DNA from 2 places in the Rhizobacter sp. P2_H3 genome. Region 1 is predicted to be linked to the other one. Evidence: predicted binding sites of a transcription regulator. Region 1 holds the regulator's gene; the other holds the start of a gene.

Region 1 (10,689 bases):
ATGCACCCGGCGCCGGTGCAGCACGCGCCGATGCAGGCCGTCGGCGGCCGCAGCGCCACGCTGCGCGAGCCGCCGGTGCTGCGCGAAGAAATCCGCGTGCAGCAACAGCAGGCCGCCGCCGCTCAAGCGCAGGCTCAGGCCCACGCGCAGGCCTTGGCCGATGCACGTGCCCAGGCCCATGCCCAGCAACACACGCCCGCCCCGGTGCCCGCCGCACCGGTCGTCTCGCTCGCCGATGCACGCTCCACCGTCAACGCCTCGGCCCGCCGCGACCAGCAGGACATGATGAACGAGCTGCGCTCGATGAAGGGCCTGATCGAGGAGCGCTTCGGTGCCCTGGCCTTCATGGAGAAGCTGCAGCGCCAGCCCGCCCAGGCGATGCTGATCCAGAAGCTGCTCGACAGCGGCTTCTCGCCGGCGCTGATCCGCAAGCTGGCCGAGAGCCTGCCGAACGACGTCAGCGACGAGACCTCGTGGGCCGCCAACATCCTCGAGCGCAACCTGATCACCGGCGAGAACGACGCCGCGCTCGAAGACCAGGGCGGCGTCTACGCGCTGATCGGCTCCACCGGCGTCGGCAAGACGACCAGCGCCGCCAAGATCGCCGCCGCCTTCGCCACCAAGCACGGCGCCGCCAACCTCGGCCTGATCACGCTCGACGCCTACCGCGTAGGCGCCCACGAACAACTGCGCGCCTATGGCCGCATCCTCGGCGTGCCGGTGCACACCGCCCACGACCGCGCCTCGCTCGAAGACCTGCTGGAACTGCTGGCGGCCAAGAAGATGGTGCTGATCGACACCGCCGGCATGGCGCAGCGCGACAGCCGCACCCGCGAACTGCTCGACATGCTGGCCCACCGCTCGATCCAGAAGCTGCTGGTCGTCAACGCCGCCGCGCAGGGCGAGACCATCGAGGACGTGATGGTTTCGTACCGCGCCGCCGCCTGCAAGGGCATCGTGCTGTCCAAGCTCGACGAAGCCGTCAAGCTGGCCCCGGCGCTCGACGCGCTGATCCGCCACAAGCTGAAGGTGGTCGGCGTCGCCAACGGCCAGCGCGTCCCCGAAGACTGGCACCGCCTGTCGGCCCACGCGCTGGTGCATCGCGCGCTGCGCGCCAACACCGGCACCGCCTACCGCATGGATGCCGACGACGTGAACCTGATCTTCACGGCGCGCCAGCCGGCGCTGCGCACCCGCGGATCGCTGCACGCCTGATCGCTCGCCCGATCCCACAAGAACAGCCCCCTCGACTCGTCCTCAGCGCCCCATGCACGACGCCTACGACTCCTCGTTCCCGCAAGACCAGGCCCACGGCCTGCGCCAGCTGTTCGGCCAGACGCGCGTGCGTTTCGTGCCGGTGGTGGCCAACCCGAACATGGCGTTCGGCGGCGTGATGCTGGAGCGCCTGTGCACCGCCTTCGGCGAGCTGGGCGCGCATGTGCTGGTGATCGACGCCTCCGACCGCGCGCCGGCCCCGGCCGAGCTGACGGCCGTCGGCCTGACCGGCTGCGTCGAGGCGCTGTCGCACCAGGTGTCGTACCTGGCCGCGCGCGGCCTGCCGATCCGCTATGTGGACGCGCACGGCAGCACCGCCAACTTCCTGCATGCCGCTGCCGATGCCGCGCCGCATGCCGACGTGGTGCTGGTGCATGCCACCGAGACCGACCTGTGCCGTTTGTTCATGCGCAGCGAGGCCCGCCCGCTGCTGCTGGCCGACGACCGCCCGAGCAGCGTGACCCACGCCTACGCCGCGATGAAGCTGCTGACGCAGCGCGCCGGCCTGATGGTGCACGACCTGCTGCTCGGCGCCGCCCCCCATTCGCCGCGCGCTGAACGCATCGCGCAGCAGATCGCCTCGTGTGCCGATGGCTTCCTGGGCGCCGTGCTGCGCGACTGGATGCACGTCGACCCGGCGTCCGATGTCAACGATCCGCCCACGCCAGCCCTGCGCCGCTGGGCCCGTGATGTGCTGCAGCCTGCCGCCTCTGTCGAAACCGCGTACGCCACCGCCTTCCCGGCGTACCGCGATTTCCCGCAGCAGGCCCTGAACTGAATTTCCCCGGAGCTGACCCCATGTATACCGCCAAAGGCCAACTCGACGTCAACACGATGCTCAAGCAGTACAGCCCGCTGGTGCGCCGCCTCGCGCACCAGATGATCGCGAAGCTGCCTGCCAACGTCGAGATCGACGACCTGATCCAGGTCGGCATGATCGGCCTGACGGACGCGCTGAGCCGCTTCGACGCAGCCCAGGGCGTGCAGTTCGAGACCTTCGCGACGCAGCGCATCCGCGGCGCGATGCTCGACGAGCTGCGCGGCAACGACTACCTGTCGCGCGGCACGCGCAAGCAGCAGCGCACCATCGAATCGGCGGTGCACAAGCTCGAGCAGAAGCTCGGCCGCGCGCCCGCCGAGAGCGAGATCGCCCGCGAGATGGGCGTCACGCTGCCCGAATACCAGGAACTGCTTGGCAAGGTGCGCGGCACCCAGCTGGTTTACCTGGAGGACATGTCGGGCGACGATGGCGACAATGACTACCTCGACCGGCACGTCGCCGACGAAGGGGTCAACCCGCTCGCGCAGCTGCAGGACCAGCGCATGCGCCAGGCCCTGGTCGACGGCATCAAGACGCTGCCGGAGCGCGAGCAGTACGTGATGAGCATGTACTACGAGCACGACATGAACCTGAAGGAAATCGCGGCCGTGCTGAAGGTGACCGAATCGCGTGTCTGCCAGCTGCACAGCCAGTCCATCGCCCGCTTGCGCGTCAAGCTGCGCGAGTGGTGAACAGAGAAATCGAGACGACATGTTTGCAATGTTCCGCAAGGGCCGCGAGCTGCAGCCGGTCGAGCCCGTGGTGAGCGCCATGAGCGCGGCCGCCGAGCCCGACCTGCGCGCCGCGGTGCAGTCGATCGGCAAGCAGGCGTCCAGCGTCGGCCGCGACGCCGCCGAGGTGCGCGGCCTGCTCGACGACGCGAGCAAGGTGTCGGCGCGCCAGGCGCAGGCCGTGCTCGCGCTGGCCGGCCAGCTCGGTGAAGTGACACGGGCGCAGCAGGCGATCGGCGACGTGACGGCCGGCAGCCTCGAGGCCGTCGGACGAGCGCGCGACGCGGTCGAGGCGGTCGGCACCGAGGTGTCGGGCATCGTCGACACGCTGCGCGAGGTGGCCGCGGCCGCCAGCGAGATCACGCAGATCGCGCTGCAGACGCGGCTGGTGGCATTCAACGCCTCGGTCGAGGCCAAGCGCGCCGGCGAGGCCGGTCGCGGCTTCGGCGTGGTGGCCGATGCGGTGAAGGACCTGGCCTCGAAGGTCGAGGGGTCGTCGAAGGCGATCATGAGCACCGTGGGCGTGCTCGACACCCGCATCGAGGCCTTGTCGCGCGAGATCCAGGTCAAGCCGGGCGAAGTCCGGCAGGGCGGGTTCCACAAGGCGCTGGCCGATGTCGAGGCCGGTGTCGCGAGCATCACCGCCGCGGCCACGCAAAGCCGCGAGATCTGCGGCGGCGTCAACGTGCAGATGGGGGCGATGCAGTCGGAGATCCAGCAGACCACCGCCGCGCTCGACAGCGCGATGCGCCGCAGCGAGGCCTTCCTGAAGGTCTCGGAGCACCTGATCGAGCTGGTCGCCGAATGCGGCATCGAGACCGAGGACACGCCGTTCATCCAGGCCGCGATGGAAGCGGCCGCGCAGATCGGCAAGCTGCTCGAGGATTCGCTGCGCACCAAGACCATTTCGCCGGCAGCCCTGTTCGACGAGAACTACCGGCCGCTGCCGGGCACGAACCCGGCGCAGCACGCCACGCAGTTCATCGAGCTGGCCGACCGGCTGTTCCCGCAGGTGCAGGAGCGCGTGCTGACGCTGAGCCCGAAGGTGGTGTTCTGCATCGCGGTCGACCGCAACGGCTACGTGGCGACGCACAACAAGAAGTACTGCAACCCGCAGCGCGGCGACCTGGCCTGGGACACGGCCAACAGCCGCTACCGCCGCATCTTCAACGACCGCACCGGGCTCGCTTCGGCGCGCAACCAGCGCCCGTTCCTGCTGCAGACCTACCGCCGCGACATGGGCGGTGGCCAGTTCGTGCTGCTGAAGGAAGCCGCCGCACCGATCACGGTGCAGGGCCGGCACTGGGGCGGCATGCGGCTCGCGTTCAACTTCTGACGCCGGGGCCGGGGTGATCTGGCCGCTGCCCGCGCTGCTGGCCTGGGCTGCGGCCTGGGGGCTCTTCTTCGGATTGCAGCGTGCTGCCGTGCCGCTCGGCATCGCGCTGCTGCTGGCCACCGCGCTCGGCGGCGTGCTGGCGCTGCTGCCGATCGTGGCTGGTACGCGCTGGCGGCGCGTCTTCGTGGCACTCGGCTTTCCCCTCTCGCTGCTGGCCTCCGGCCTCGCCGGTGCGCTGCCTGCCTGGGCCTGGCTGCTGCCGATGGGCGCGCTGCTGGCCCTCTATCCCGTCCATGCCTGGCGCGATGCGCCGGTGTTCCCGACGCCGCGCGGTGCATTGCGCGGCCTGCCGTCGCTCATGCCGCTGCCGGACGGCGCACGCGTGCTCGACGCCGGCTGCGGGCTGGGCGACGGTCTGCGCGAGTTGCACGTGGCGTATCCGGGGGCGGTGCTCGACGGCATCGAGTGGAGCTGGCCGGTGCGGCTGCTGTGCGGGCTGCGTTGTCGGCTGCAGCGCATCCCGGCGCGCGTGACGCGTGGCGACATCTGGCAGGCCGACTGGTCGGCGTACGACGGGGTCTACCTGTTCCAGCGGCCGGAGAGCATGCCGCGCGCGGTCGCGAAGGCGCGGCAGGAGCTGCGCGCCGGCGCATGGATGGCAAGTCTGGAATTCGAGGCGCAGGAACTGCGCCCGGTGGCTCGGCACCTCTGCCCGGATGGCCGGCCGGTGTGGCTTTATAGAGCGCCGTTCAGGCCGCGCTGATCAAGCAACGCCCCAGGATCCGGCTTTGCCGGGCCGAGGGGTGGCGCCCCTTGGGGGCAGGAGCGAAGCGACTGGGGGGCTCCATTCAAGCTTGAATGGAGCCGCGGCTGCCGCGTTCGGCGGGGCCGATCGCCGAGTAGACCGCCGCCGGCCGCTCGCGCGGCATCAGCACGTCGATCGCGCGATCGAGTGCGGCGGTGGCGCGCGCCAGCGATTCGCGCTGTGCCGCCACCAGGCCGCCGGCCAGCGCCAGGCGCTCGCGCAACGGGGTCGGCACCGGGCCGCTGCGGGCGGCGCGGGAGAAGTGGTCGACCGCACGCGCCAGCGAGCGGTGCAGTTCGGTCGCGTGCAGGTCGATCGCCGCGCTGTCGCGCGTGCGCAGTGCCTCGCCCAGCGAGGCGAGTTGCGTCTCGACCGCGCCGAGGGTCGCCTCGAGTTCGGGCGAGGTTTCGTACGCGGGAATCACCGGCTGCTGCATGACGATCAATGACCCAGGACTTCGCGGGCGTTGGAAATCAACTTGTCGGCGATGGCTTCCGGGTTGACCTTGAACGAGCCGTTCTCGATCGCGTCGGAGATGCGCTTGACCTTGTCGGCGTCGAAGTCGGCGCTGGCCGAACTCGTGCCGGTCAGCGACGAGGCCGCGCTCGACAGCGAGACGGTGGTGCTGGCTTCGGGTGCCGCGGCGCCGACGGCCTGGGTGGCCTGCTCGGCGGGCTTGGCGGCAGCCCCTTGTTTCTGCGTGGCGCCACCGACCGCCTGGGTCGGCGCGGCTGCTTCTGCTTGATGGCCGATCTTGATGCTCATGAAGGACTCCTTGGGTCGGGACAGAGGCCCCGGCCTTTCAACATGCACGGTGTATCGGCCCGCCCGGTGGCGACTTGAGGGGTTTCACCCGAATTGTTGTGCCTGGAACAGTTTTTCACAATGCGAGTTCCAACTGGTGTTCCGCCACCGCGACGCCGGTCACGAGACGGCCGCTTTCGGTGCGCACGCGCGCCGGCTGGCCCTCGATGCCGGCGGTCAGCGCCTCGCCCGAGCCGGCCACCGCGTAGCCGTCACCGACGGCCCGGATGCGCACGGTGTCGCCCGGGGCAAACCATTGCCGGGCCTTCAAGGTGGCCTGGCGCACGCCCTGGCCGGCCGCGACCGACCGGGCCAGCGTGCGCCCGACGAGGGCTGCGGCATCCGTCAGCGCCGGGCTGGCGTCCTCGGCGAGGTCGACCTCGGCCTCGCGGACGTCGGCGGCCGCCAGCACCTGGCCGGCCGGCATCGCCTGGGCCATCACCAGCGCCCGGCCCCAGACCTTCACGGTCACCGGCAGATACACATTCCACGGCGTCGCACCCTGGGTGCAGCGCAGCCCGACCCGGGTCTTGCCCCACAGCCGGGTGTTCGGTGTCAGATAAGCCAGGACTTGCTGGCAGGGGGCGAGGCGCAGCCGGGCGTCCAGCGGACCGGCGACGACCTCGACGCGGCCCGGCAGCGTGTTGCTGCCCAGCTGGGCCTGCACGAAGGAGAGCGCCTGCTGCTCGAGCGGCGACGCAGCCGCGGACGGCTGTGCTGCTGAAGCAGCGCAGGCTGTCGCGACAACGACGAAGGCAACAAGGGCAGGGGTTGGGTTCACGCCTCGACTGTAGGAGGGGTGCGCGCCGGGCAAGGCACCGAAATGGCGGACAAACCGGCCGCTATTCCCGCTTATGTTTCAGGAGGCGCTGCCCACAATCCTTTCACATCGCCCATGGCCTCGGCACCGACCGACGCCGCGGACCGAAAGGACACGCCGCCATGCTGAACAATCTGACCAATTCGCTCGACTTCCAGGGCCAGGCGCTTGCGCTGCGCTCGGAGCGCCAGCGTCTGATCGCCGGCAACATCGCGAATGCCGACACGCCGGGCTACGTGGCCCGCGACATGGATTTCGCCCAGGCGCTGCGCGAAGCCACCGGCAGCCAGCAGGGCGCGGCGGTGCCGAAGACCACGCAGGCCGGCCACATCGGCATCGAGAGCGGCCTGACCGGCGCGCGCGCCGAATCGAACCTGCTGTACGCGACCGCCAGCCAGACCAACCTCGACCGCAACACGGTCGACATGGACCGCGAGCGCGCCAACTTCGCCGACAACTCGGTGCACTACGAAGCGACGCTTCGCTTCATCAACGCCAACGTGCGCACGATGCTCGAAGCGATCAAGGGGCAATGATGAGCATGTTCCAGATCTTCAACGTCTCCGGCAGCGCGGTCAGCGCGCAGTCGCAGCGCCTGAACGTGGTCGCGTCCAACCTCGCGAACGTCGACACCGTCGCCGGGCCCGATGGCCAGGCCTACAAGGCGCGGCAGGTCACGTTCCAGACCGAAATGATGGGCCAGATCGGCCAGGCCGGTGCCGCCGCGTCGGCCGGCGTCAAGGTGAGCACGATCTCCGAGGACCAGACCCCCGGCCGCAAGGTGCACGACCCGAAGCACCCGCAGGCCGATGCCGAGGGCTATGTCACCTACAGCAACGTGAACGCGGTCGAGGAGATGGTCAACATGATCTCGGCCTCGCGCTCGTACCAGAACAACGTCGAGGTGATGAACACCGCGAAGACGCTCCTGATGAAGACGCTGCAGATGGGCCAGTGAGCCCTTCAACCTCACTGAACCGGAAAGCACCCCATGGCCGTCGACACCGTCACCAACAACTACGCCGCGCTGAACACGAAGTCGTCCAGCGACAGCAGCGCCACCACCGCGGCCGAGAGCTCGGAGCGCTTCCTGAAGCTGCTGGTCGCGCAGATGCAGAACCAGGATCCGCTGAACCCGATGGACAACGCGCAGGTCACCAGCCAGATCGCGCAGATCAACACCGTCAGCGGCATCGAGAAGCTCAACGGCACGGTGGGCGGCCTGTCGACCCAGTTCCTGCAGATGCAGGCGGTGCAGGGCGCCTCGCTGGTCGGCCGCGAGGTGATCGTGCCGGGCAACAAGATGGACATCGCCGACAAGGTCGGCACGGGCGGCTTCCAGATCGACGCCGCCGCCGACAACGTGAAGGTCGAGATCCAGAACGCCGCCGGCCAGACGCTGCAGACGCTGAACCTCGGCGCGCAGAGCAGCGGGATGAACACCTTCGAGTGGGACGCCGGTGCCTACGACAACACCAGCGGCATCACCTTCAAGGTCACGGCCATGAGCGGGGCCACCACCCTCAAGAGCACCGCACTGATGCGTGACAAGGTCAACGCGATCAGCACGGCCAACAACACCCTGGTGCTGGACCTCGAGAAGGCCGGCGGCGTCACCTACGACCAGGTCAAGGCATTCAACTAAGGACACCACCATGGGCTTCCAGCAAGGTCTCTCCGGTCTGAACGCTTCGAGCAAGAACCTCGAAGTCATCGGCAACAACGTCGCCAACGCCAACACCTTCGGCGCCAAGGCCTCGCGCGCCGAGTTCGGCGACATGTACGCCGCCGCGATGAACGGCTCGGGTGCCAACAACATCGGCATCGGCGTGAACCTGGCGGCGGTGACGCAGCAGTTCACGCAGGGCAGCATCACCACCACCGAGAGCTCGCTCGACGTCGCGATCAACGGCTCGGGCTTCTTCCAGTTGAACGACAACGGCACCACGGTGTACTCGCGCAACGGCCAGTTCCAGGTCAACAAGGACGGCTACATCGTCAGCAACGGCGGGCTCAAGCTGATGGGCTACAAGGCCGACGGCACCGGCACCATCCAGCCCGGCCAGGCCGTGCCGCTGCAGCTGCCCACCGCCGGCATCGACCCCGCCGCGACGAAGAACATCACGCTCGAGATGAACCTCGATTCGCGTGCCGCCACCACGCTGCCGGCGACCACGCCGCAGATCAACCTGTCGGACGCGAAGACCTACAACAACGCCACCTCGCTGACCGTCTACGACGCGAAGGGCCAGGATGTCGCGCTGACCTACTACTTCCAGAAGGCCGGCACCGACCAGTGGAACGTCTACGTGACGGCCAACGGCACCTCGCTGGCGGTCGACGGCGCCGGCGACCCGGCCCCGGTGACGACGATGCAGTTCCCGACCAACGGCGGCAACCCGACCGCGCCGGCCGGGGCCATCACGCTGGACATCCCGGCGACGACCAACGCCGCCGGCGCCGAGACGCTGGCGATCACCGGCGTGCAGCTCGACCTGACGAGCGCGACGCAGTACGGCGCCGGCTTCGGCGTGACCGACCTGAAGCAGGACGGCTACGCGCCGGGCCAGCTGTCGGGCCTGTCGATCGAGGACAACGGCATCGTGATGGCGACGTATTCGAACGGCCAGTCCAAGCCGGCCGGCCAGATGGAGCTCGCGAACTTCCGCAACACGCAGGGCCTGAAGCCGCTGGGCGGCAACAACTGGTCGCGCAGCTACGAGTCGGGCGATCCCATCCTGGGCGTTCCATCGGAAGGCAACATGGGCGTGCTGCAGTCGGGCGCGCTCGAGGAGTCGAACGTCGACCTGACCGCCGAGCTCGTCAACATGATGACCGCGCAGCGCACCTACCAGGCCAACGCGCAGACCATCAAGACGCAGGACCAGGTGTTGCAGACGCTGGTCAACCTGCGCTGATCGACTGAGGCATAGATAGCGATGTCATTCAACGTGCAGCCGGCCGAGCGCCGGGCCGCTCCCAAGCCGGCCGGCATCCCCTCGGGGGATCGGCGGTTGTACCCAACCGACGAGGGGTCGTCATGGACCGCATGATCTACCTGTCGATGTCAGGGGCGAAGGCCATGATGCAACGGCAGGACACGCTGTCGCACAACCTCGCGAACGCGTCGACGCCGGGCTTCAAGTCCGAGCTGGCGGCGTTCCGCGCGGTGCCGGTGCTCGGCAGCGGCGCCAGCACCCGCGTCTATGCGCTCGAGACCACGCCCGGCTACGACGCGACGCCCGGCCCGGTCACCGCGACCGGCCGCAACCTCGATGTCGCGGTGAAGGGCAACAGCTGGCTGTCGGTGCAGGCGCTCGACGGCACCGAGGGGTACACCCGCGGCGGCTCGCTCGACATCACCGCCGACGGCACGCTGACCACGCGCAGCGGCCTGCCGATCCTCGGCGACGGCGGCCCGATCCAGGTGCCGGCCAACAGCGAGATCTCGATCGGCACCGACGGCACCGTCAGCGCCAAGGGCACCAACGGCAAGATCACTCCGGTCGGCAAGCTGAAGCTGGTGACCGCGACCGACGAGACGCCGCTCGAACGCGGCACCGACGGCCTGTTCCGCGCCGCCACCGGCGACCTGCAGGCCGACCCGAATGCCCGCGTGCAGGACGGCGCGCTCGAAGGCTCGAACGTGAGCCCGATCGAGACCATGGTGTCGATGATCGCCGCGGCGCGCCAGTTCGAATCGCAGATGAAGATGCTGCAGACCGCGGAGGGCGACGAGAAGGCCGCCGCGCAGCTGCTGTCGCTGAATTGATCCGCAACGGAACCTGAAGGAACACCACCATGTTGAATTCTTTGTGGACTGCCAAGTCCGGCATGGAGGCCCAGCAGGCCCAGCTGGACGCCATCTCGCACAACCTCGCCAACTCGGCCACCAACGGCTACAAGAAGTCGCACGTGGTGTTCGAGGACCTGATGTACCAGAACCTGCGCCAGGCCGGCTCCAACAGCAGCGAGCAGACCACGCTGCCCACCGGCTACCAGGTGGGCCTGGGCACGCGCGCGGTCGCGACCTCGCGCAGCTTCAGCCAGGGCAACCTGCAGCAGAGCGGCAACACGCTGGACGTGGCGGTGCGCGGC
Region 2 (5,880 bases), on a different contig from region 1:
CCCGGTGCCGACCTGCACTGCCTGGTAGGCATTGCTGCGGCCGCCGAAGGGCGATGCGGAGTAGTCGGAACCGAACATGTTCTTGGCCTTGTGCGTGACTGGATGCACTGTTTATCGGCCCGCCCCGCGCGGCCTTTAGGCCGCACAAGTGGGGTGAAACAGGGTCCATTTCTCCCTCAAGTGTGAAGGGATGTTGCGGGCACCTGCTCCAGTGAAAACACCGTCCGGACCGGGGTCTGACGGTGTTGCACGGATCGACCGGAGTGCGCCCCTGCGGGGCGCTCCTTCAGCCTGTGCTCTTGTTCCAGTTGGCGATCTGCTGCGTGATGTAGGTGCTGAGCGTGTTCAGCCCCGCCATCTTCGTGTCGAGCGCGGTGTACTGGGCGCGCAGGCGCTTCTCGGTGTTCGTCATCCGGTCAGTGATGTCGTCCTGCCGTTCCTGGTTGTCCTTCAGCGTGCTGTTCAGCCCGCTGGTGCGGGCCGCCAGCGAGCCGTCGGTGCCCAGCACCTGGTCGCCCAGCGCGCGCAGCTTCTGCGCGAAGCCGTCGTTGGCCGAGTCGGTCGCGTCGCTGTTGGCGAACGCCTTCTTCATCTCGCTCAGGTTGCCCAGTGCGCTGGTCAGCTTGGTGTCGTTGACCTTCAGCGTGCCGTCGGTCTGGATCTCCAGCCCGATCGACGACAGCGTCGGGAACGCGCTCGAGGCCGAGCCGGTGCCCGTCAGCATCGTGCGCAGCTGGCGCTGCAGCGACACCGCGGTGCTATCGCCCTGCAGCGTGCCGGCCGTCTTGGTCGAATCGTCGTACTTGGTCTGCGTCTTCAGCAGCGACGCCAGCCCGTTGTAGGCGGCCGTGAAGTTCGTGAGCGCGCTCTTGATCGAGGTGTTGTCCTGCGCGACGCTGACCTGTACGTCACCGGTGGTGACCTTCTGCAGGTTCATCGTCAGGCCCTGCACCACGTCGTTCAGCGTGTTGCTCGCCGAGGTGATGTCCAGGCCGTTGATCCTCGCCTGCGCATCGGCGGCGGTCTGGGTGCGCGTCATCGCGGCGCTGCCGTCGGTCGCGTCGTACGCGAAGGCCGAAGGGCCGGCGCCGCTCGCCGTCACCCGGAAGCCGTTGCCGACGCCGGTGGCCGTCGACGACAGCACCAGCCGGGCGCCGCTCGAATCGGTGACGATGGAGGCGGAGACACCGCCGCCCGCCGAATTGATCTTGTCGCGCACGTCGGCCAGCGTGTCGGTCGCGCTGATCGCGATGTTCATCGAGTTGATGGTCGCGCGGGCCTTGAAGCCCGGCTCGCCGATGTCCCAGCTGCCGACGTCGATGGTCAGTGCGCCTTCGCCGACGACGGTGCTGCTGGAAGCGAAGCTGGTGCTCGCCACCGACTGTGCGGCAGCCAGCTTCTGCACGCTGACGGCATAGTTGCCGGCTGCGGCGCTGGAGCCGCTGGACACGGTGACGGAGGAGGTGTCGGCGGAGGTGGCCGCCGTCGCGCCCCAGGTGGTGGAGCGCGTCAGCGCGAGCGCGGCGTCGCGGAAGGCCGACACCGAGGATTGAATGGAGCCGTAAGCGGAGATCTTGGTCTGGATCTTCGACGCTTCGGTCTGCAGTTGCGTGACGGGCAGCTTTTCGACCGTCATCAACTTCGTGATGATCGATTCGACGTCGAGGCCGCTGCCGATCCCCGCTGATGTAACTGATGCCATGACCGTGACCTTTCGGAAGAGTGGACGGCAAGCAGAGGAAGCCTCGCTGCCACTGTCCTAAAAGAAGGAAGGCTTCCCCCAAGGGGAATCCGATATCGCGTGTATCGGAGTCACAGCCGGCAACTTGAGCCCCCGGGTGCGAAATTTTTCACGCACCACGTCTCACTCGTCGTTCATCAGCCCTTCAGCAGCTGCAGCACCTGCTGCGGCAGCTGGTTGGCCTGGGCCACCATCGCGTTGCCGGCCTGCTGCAGGATCTGCGAGCGGCTCAGCGCGGCGGTTTCGGCCGCGAAGTCGGCGTCCATGATGCGGCTGCGGGCGGCAGACTGGTTCTCGACGTTGGTCTGCAGGTTCGAGATCACCGAATCGAAGCGCGACTGGCTCGCACCGTAGGTGGCGCGGGTGTCGTTCACCAGGTTCAGCGCCTGGTCGATGCTGTCGATCACGGTGGCCAGCGTCGCCGAGGTGGTCGTGCTGTCGATCACGGTCGTCGCGGCGGTCACCGCGGTGATCGAGGCATCGACGGTCAGGTCGACGGTGTTGATGTCGATCGTGTCGTTGACCGTCGTGTTGGCGCCGACCTGGAAGGTCTGCGTGCCGGTCGACGCGAGGATCGGCTGGCCGTTGAACGTGGTGCCCGCCAGCACGCGGCCGATTTCGGCCGACAGCTGCTGGAATTCCTTGTTCAGCGAATCCTTGTCGCTGCCGCTGTTGGTCGAGTTGCGGGCCTGCACCGACAGTTCACGCATGCGTTGCAGCGCATCGCCCACCTTGGACAGCGCGCCTTCAGCGGTCTGCGCCAGAGAGATGRCGTCGTTGGCATTGCGCACCGCGACGTTCATGCCGCGCACTTGCGCGTTCATGCGTTCGGCGATCGCGAGACCGGCGGCGTCGTCCTTCGCGGAGTTGACGCGCAAGCCGGACGACAGGCGCTGCATCGAGACCGCCAGGGCGGACTGGGATGAATTCAGGTTTCGTTGCGCGTTCAGCGAAACGATGTTCGTGTTGATGGTTTGTGGCATGAAGCACTCCTCAAGAATCAATGACTCCCGGCGAAATGCGCCGGCGCTTGCCGCAGGGGGGTAATGCCCTGCGTCAGACCCGGCGCGAATCACCGTTGGCCACCGACATGAAAGGTGTGCTGTTGCACACCGCCCCGTCAGCATCCTTCAGTGGATCCGGACCGCAGATCCCGGGCGAGGAACCTGTGGAAGTGATTGTTCCGAGAACTGGAGGTGGGTTAAACCGGGAAATGAGCCGGTCTGACCCGCCTTTTCGTGCGCCAGAAAGCAAAAAGCCCCGCCCGGTTTCCCGGGCGGGGCCTGTGAAGCAGAGCCTGGCGGCTTACTTCAGCAGCGACAGCACTTGCTGCGGCAGCTGGTTGGCTTGTGCCACCATCGCCGTGCCGGCCTGCTGCAGGATCTGGGCACGCGACAGGTTCGACGTTTCAGACGCGAAGTCGGCATCCGTGATGCGGCTCTTGGCAGCCGACTGGTTCTCGACCGAGGTCTGCAGGTTCGAGATCACCGAGTCGAAGCGGTTCTGCGCCGCACCGTACATGGCGCGCTCGCTGTTGACCTTGTCGATCGCGCCGTCGATGTTGTCGATGACGGTCTTCAGCGAAGCCGAGTTCGTCGTGCTGTCGATGACCACGGTGTTGGCCGTCACGGCGGTGATGCTGGCATCGGCCGTCATGTCGGTCGTCGTCACTGTGATGACGTCGTTGGTCGTGGTGTTGGCACCGATCTGGAAGTCCTTCGCACCGGCGCTGGCGCCGATGATGGCGATGCCGTTGAAGGTGGTGCCGCCCAGCACGCGGGTGATTTCCGCGCTCAGTTGCTGGAATTCCTTGTTCAGCGAATCCTTGTCGCTGTCGCCGTTGGTGCCGTTGCGGGCCTGCACGGCGAGTTCACGCATGCGTTGCAGCGAATCGCCGACCTTGCCGAGCGCGCCTTCAGCGGTCTGCGCCAGCGAGATGCCGTCGTTGGCATTGCGGATCGCGACGTTCATGCCGCGGACCTGGGCGCCCATGCGCTCCGAGATCGCCAGGCCGGCGGCGTCGTCCTTGGCGCTGTTGACGCGCAGGCCGGAAGACAGGCGCTGCATGGCGGTCGACAGCGAGTTCTGGGTGGTCGACAGATTGCGTTGTGCATTCAGCGACGTGACGTTGGTGTTGACTGACATGACCATTTTAAAAACTCCAATAACGGTTGAACTGAGACCCGGCATGAGCGCCGGCATTGCCTCGGCAGATTGGTTTCTCTACCGCTTCACTTCTCTGCCTTAACGACCGCACGTCCCGGGGGTTGTGCGGCTTGCTGCGCCCGGCTTCACTGGTCTGCCGGACCCCGGCGCCGTTGTTGCGTCGCCGTTGGAGGCTTTATCGGACCGCCACTTTCGAGACTTGAGTCCGTGCTGCCAAAATTTCTGCGAGATCCCCCGAACAACGGGGTGGGAGCCTGCCTTCTATCTGCATTCGCGGCGAAAACTTGAGGGGGGCGCGAAGACGTTTCAGAGTGTGTCAAACGGCGAACTGGCGGGCATCTGGGGCGCATCTCCGGGTCTTCGCCGCGGCGGCGCTTCCTAGAATTTCAGCAACCTCCCATGGGGCGTGCCTGCGCGCCGTCACGATGCACACCAAAGCCCACAAACCCGCCAAGGCCCGCCCCGCTCCCGTGGCGGCGTTCGCACGCAGCGCACAGCGCGACTGGGAAGAAGGCCTGGCGCACGCGAAGGCCGGCGACTGGGCGAAGGCCGAGCACGCCTTCCACCGCGCGAGCGAACGCAACCCACGCGACACCGTCTACCTGCTGAACCTCGCACGCGCGCAGATGAAGAACGGCACGCACGACAAGGCGCTGCGCAGCGCGCAATCGGCGCTCGCGCTGAAGCCCGACGATGCGCTGGCCCGCATGATCGCGGCCGATTGCCTGAGTGCGCAGCACCGCTACGCGGAGGCCGCGAACTGCCTGCAGCAGCAGCCTGAGCAGACGCCGCGCGGCGCCGAGTACTACCAGAACCTCGGTGAAGCGCTGTTCAATGCCGGGCAGCACCAGGCCGCGATCGCCGCGCTGTTCGAGGCGCTGTCGCGCAACGTCGACCATGCGCTGTCGCACTACCGCCTGGGCCTGTCGTTCAACGCGCTGGGCATGAAGCAGGAATCGACCGAATGCTTTCGCACCGCGCTGGTCCTCGGCCTCGGCCAGGGCGACCTGGCCGCGCAGGGCCTGCTCGCCTTCGTCGAGCGCGAGCTGTGCCGCTGGCAGAACGCGCAGGCCGACGTCGCCGCACTGCAGCGGCTGGCTGATGCGCTGCCCGACGACGCCGCGAGCTGGGCCTCGGTGTTCGCGCAGGTCACGGTCACCGGCGACCCGGTCGCGCAGCGACGCGTCGCTCGTTCGTGCTGGCGCTTCCAGACGCGCCGCGTGGAAGCCTTCGCGCCCGTCGCGCCGCGCCCGCTGCCCGCACGGCTGCGCGTGGGCTTCGTCTCGGCCGACTTCCACCAGCACGCCACCGCGATCCTGATGGCCGAGGTGTTCGAGAAGCTCGATCGCAGCCGCTTCGACATCACGCTGTATTCGCACGGTCCGGACGACGGCAGCCCGATGCGCGCGCGCCTGCGCAACGCCGGCCGCTTCGTCGACGTGGCGAAGCGCAGCGACCTGGAGGTCGCGCAGCAAGTGCGGCATGACGAGATCGACGTGCTGGTCGACCTGAAGGGTCACACGCGCGATGCGCGGCTCGCGATCTTCGGCCACCGCGCGGCACCGGTGCAGCTCAGCTTCCTCGGCTTCCCCGGCACGACCGGCGCGGCGCCGGCCGACGGCATCGACTACTTCGTCGGCGATGCGATCGTCTCGCCGCTCGCGAACGCCGCCCACTTCAGCGAGAAGCTCGCGCTGATGCCGGGTTGCTACCAGCCGAACGACCGCCAGCGGCCGCTGCCCGGCCCGTACAGCCGCGCGCAGGCCGGTCTGCCCGACGACGCCCTGGTGCTGTGCGGCTTCAACCAGCCGTTCAAGCTGTCGCCCGAGGTGTTCGACGTCTGGTGCCGCCTGCTGCACCGCCTGCCGGATGCCGTGCTGTGGCTGCTGCAATGGAACGACCACTCGCCGGCACAACTGCGCGCCGAGGCCGCCGCGCGCGGCATCGATCCGCAGCGCCTGGTGTTCGCCCCG

The links. Region 1 encodes FliA, which starts transcription of late flagellar genes. Its sites were predicted from a motif close to CTAAAGTTTNNNNNNNNNNNGCCGNTA; they were not measured.
Region 2: the regulator FliA is predicted to act here: its motif matches at 1,805-1,831, upstream of fliD (flagellar filament capping protein FliD).

What each region holds. Positions count from the first base shown of each region.
Region 1 is NZ_JBFUFQ010000085.1:12,323-23,011, reverse strand. Features, by position in the region: partial or broken gene flhF (flagellar biosynthesis GTPase FlhF) at 1-1,215, shown strand, start outside; gene AC1D1T_RS16965 (hypothetical protein) at 1,268-2,053, shown strand; gene AC1D1T_RS16960 (RNA polymerase sigma factor FliA) at 2,074-2,787, shown strand; gene AC1D1T_RS16955 (methyl-accepting chemotaxis protein) at 2,807-4,162, shown strand; gene AC1D1T_RS16950 (class I SAM-dependent methyltransferase) at 4,176-4,925, shown strand; gene AC1D1T_RS16945 (hypothetical protein) at 5,011-5,403, opposite strand; gene flgM (flagellar biosynthesis anti-sigma factor FlgM) at 5,409-5,732, opposite strand; gene flgA (flagellar basal body P-ring formation chaperone FlgA) at 5,848-6,552, opposite strand; gene flgB (flagellar basal body rod protein FlgB) at 6,714-7,127, shown strand; gene flgC (flagellar basal body rod protein FlgC) at 7,127-7,549, shown strand; gene AC1D1T_RS16920 (flagellar hook assembly protein FlgD) at 7,583-8,236, shown strand; gene flgE (flagellar hook protein FlgE) at 8,247-9,509, shown strand; gene flgF (flagellar basal-body rod protein FlgF) at 9,632-10,363, shown strand; gene flgG (flagellar basal-body rod protein FlgG) at 10,393-10,689, shown strand, end outside.
Region 2 is NZ_JBFUFQ010000030.1:31,651-37,530, forward strand. Features, by position in the region: gene fliS (flagellar export chaperone FliS) at 1-78, opposite strand, end outside; gene fliD (flagellar filament capping protein FliD) at 287-1,702, opposite strand; gene AC1D1T_RS08690 (flagellin N-terminal helical domain-containing protein) at 1,879-2,724, opposite strand; gene AC1D1T_RS08695 (flagellin domain-containing protein) at 3,047-3,892, opposite strand; gene AC1D1T_RS08700 (O-linked N-acetylglucosamine transferase, SPINDLY family protein) at 4,333-5,880, shown strand, end outside.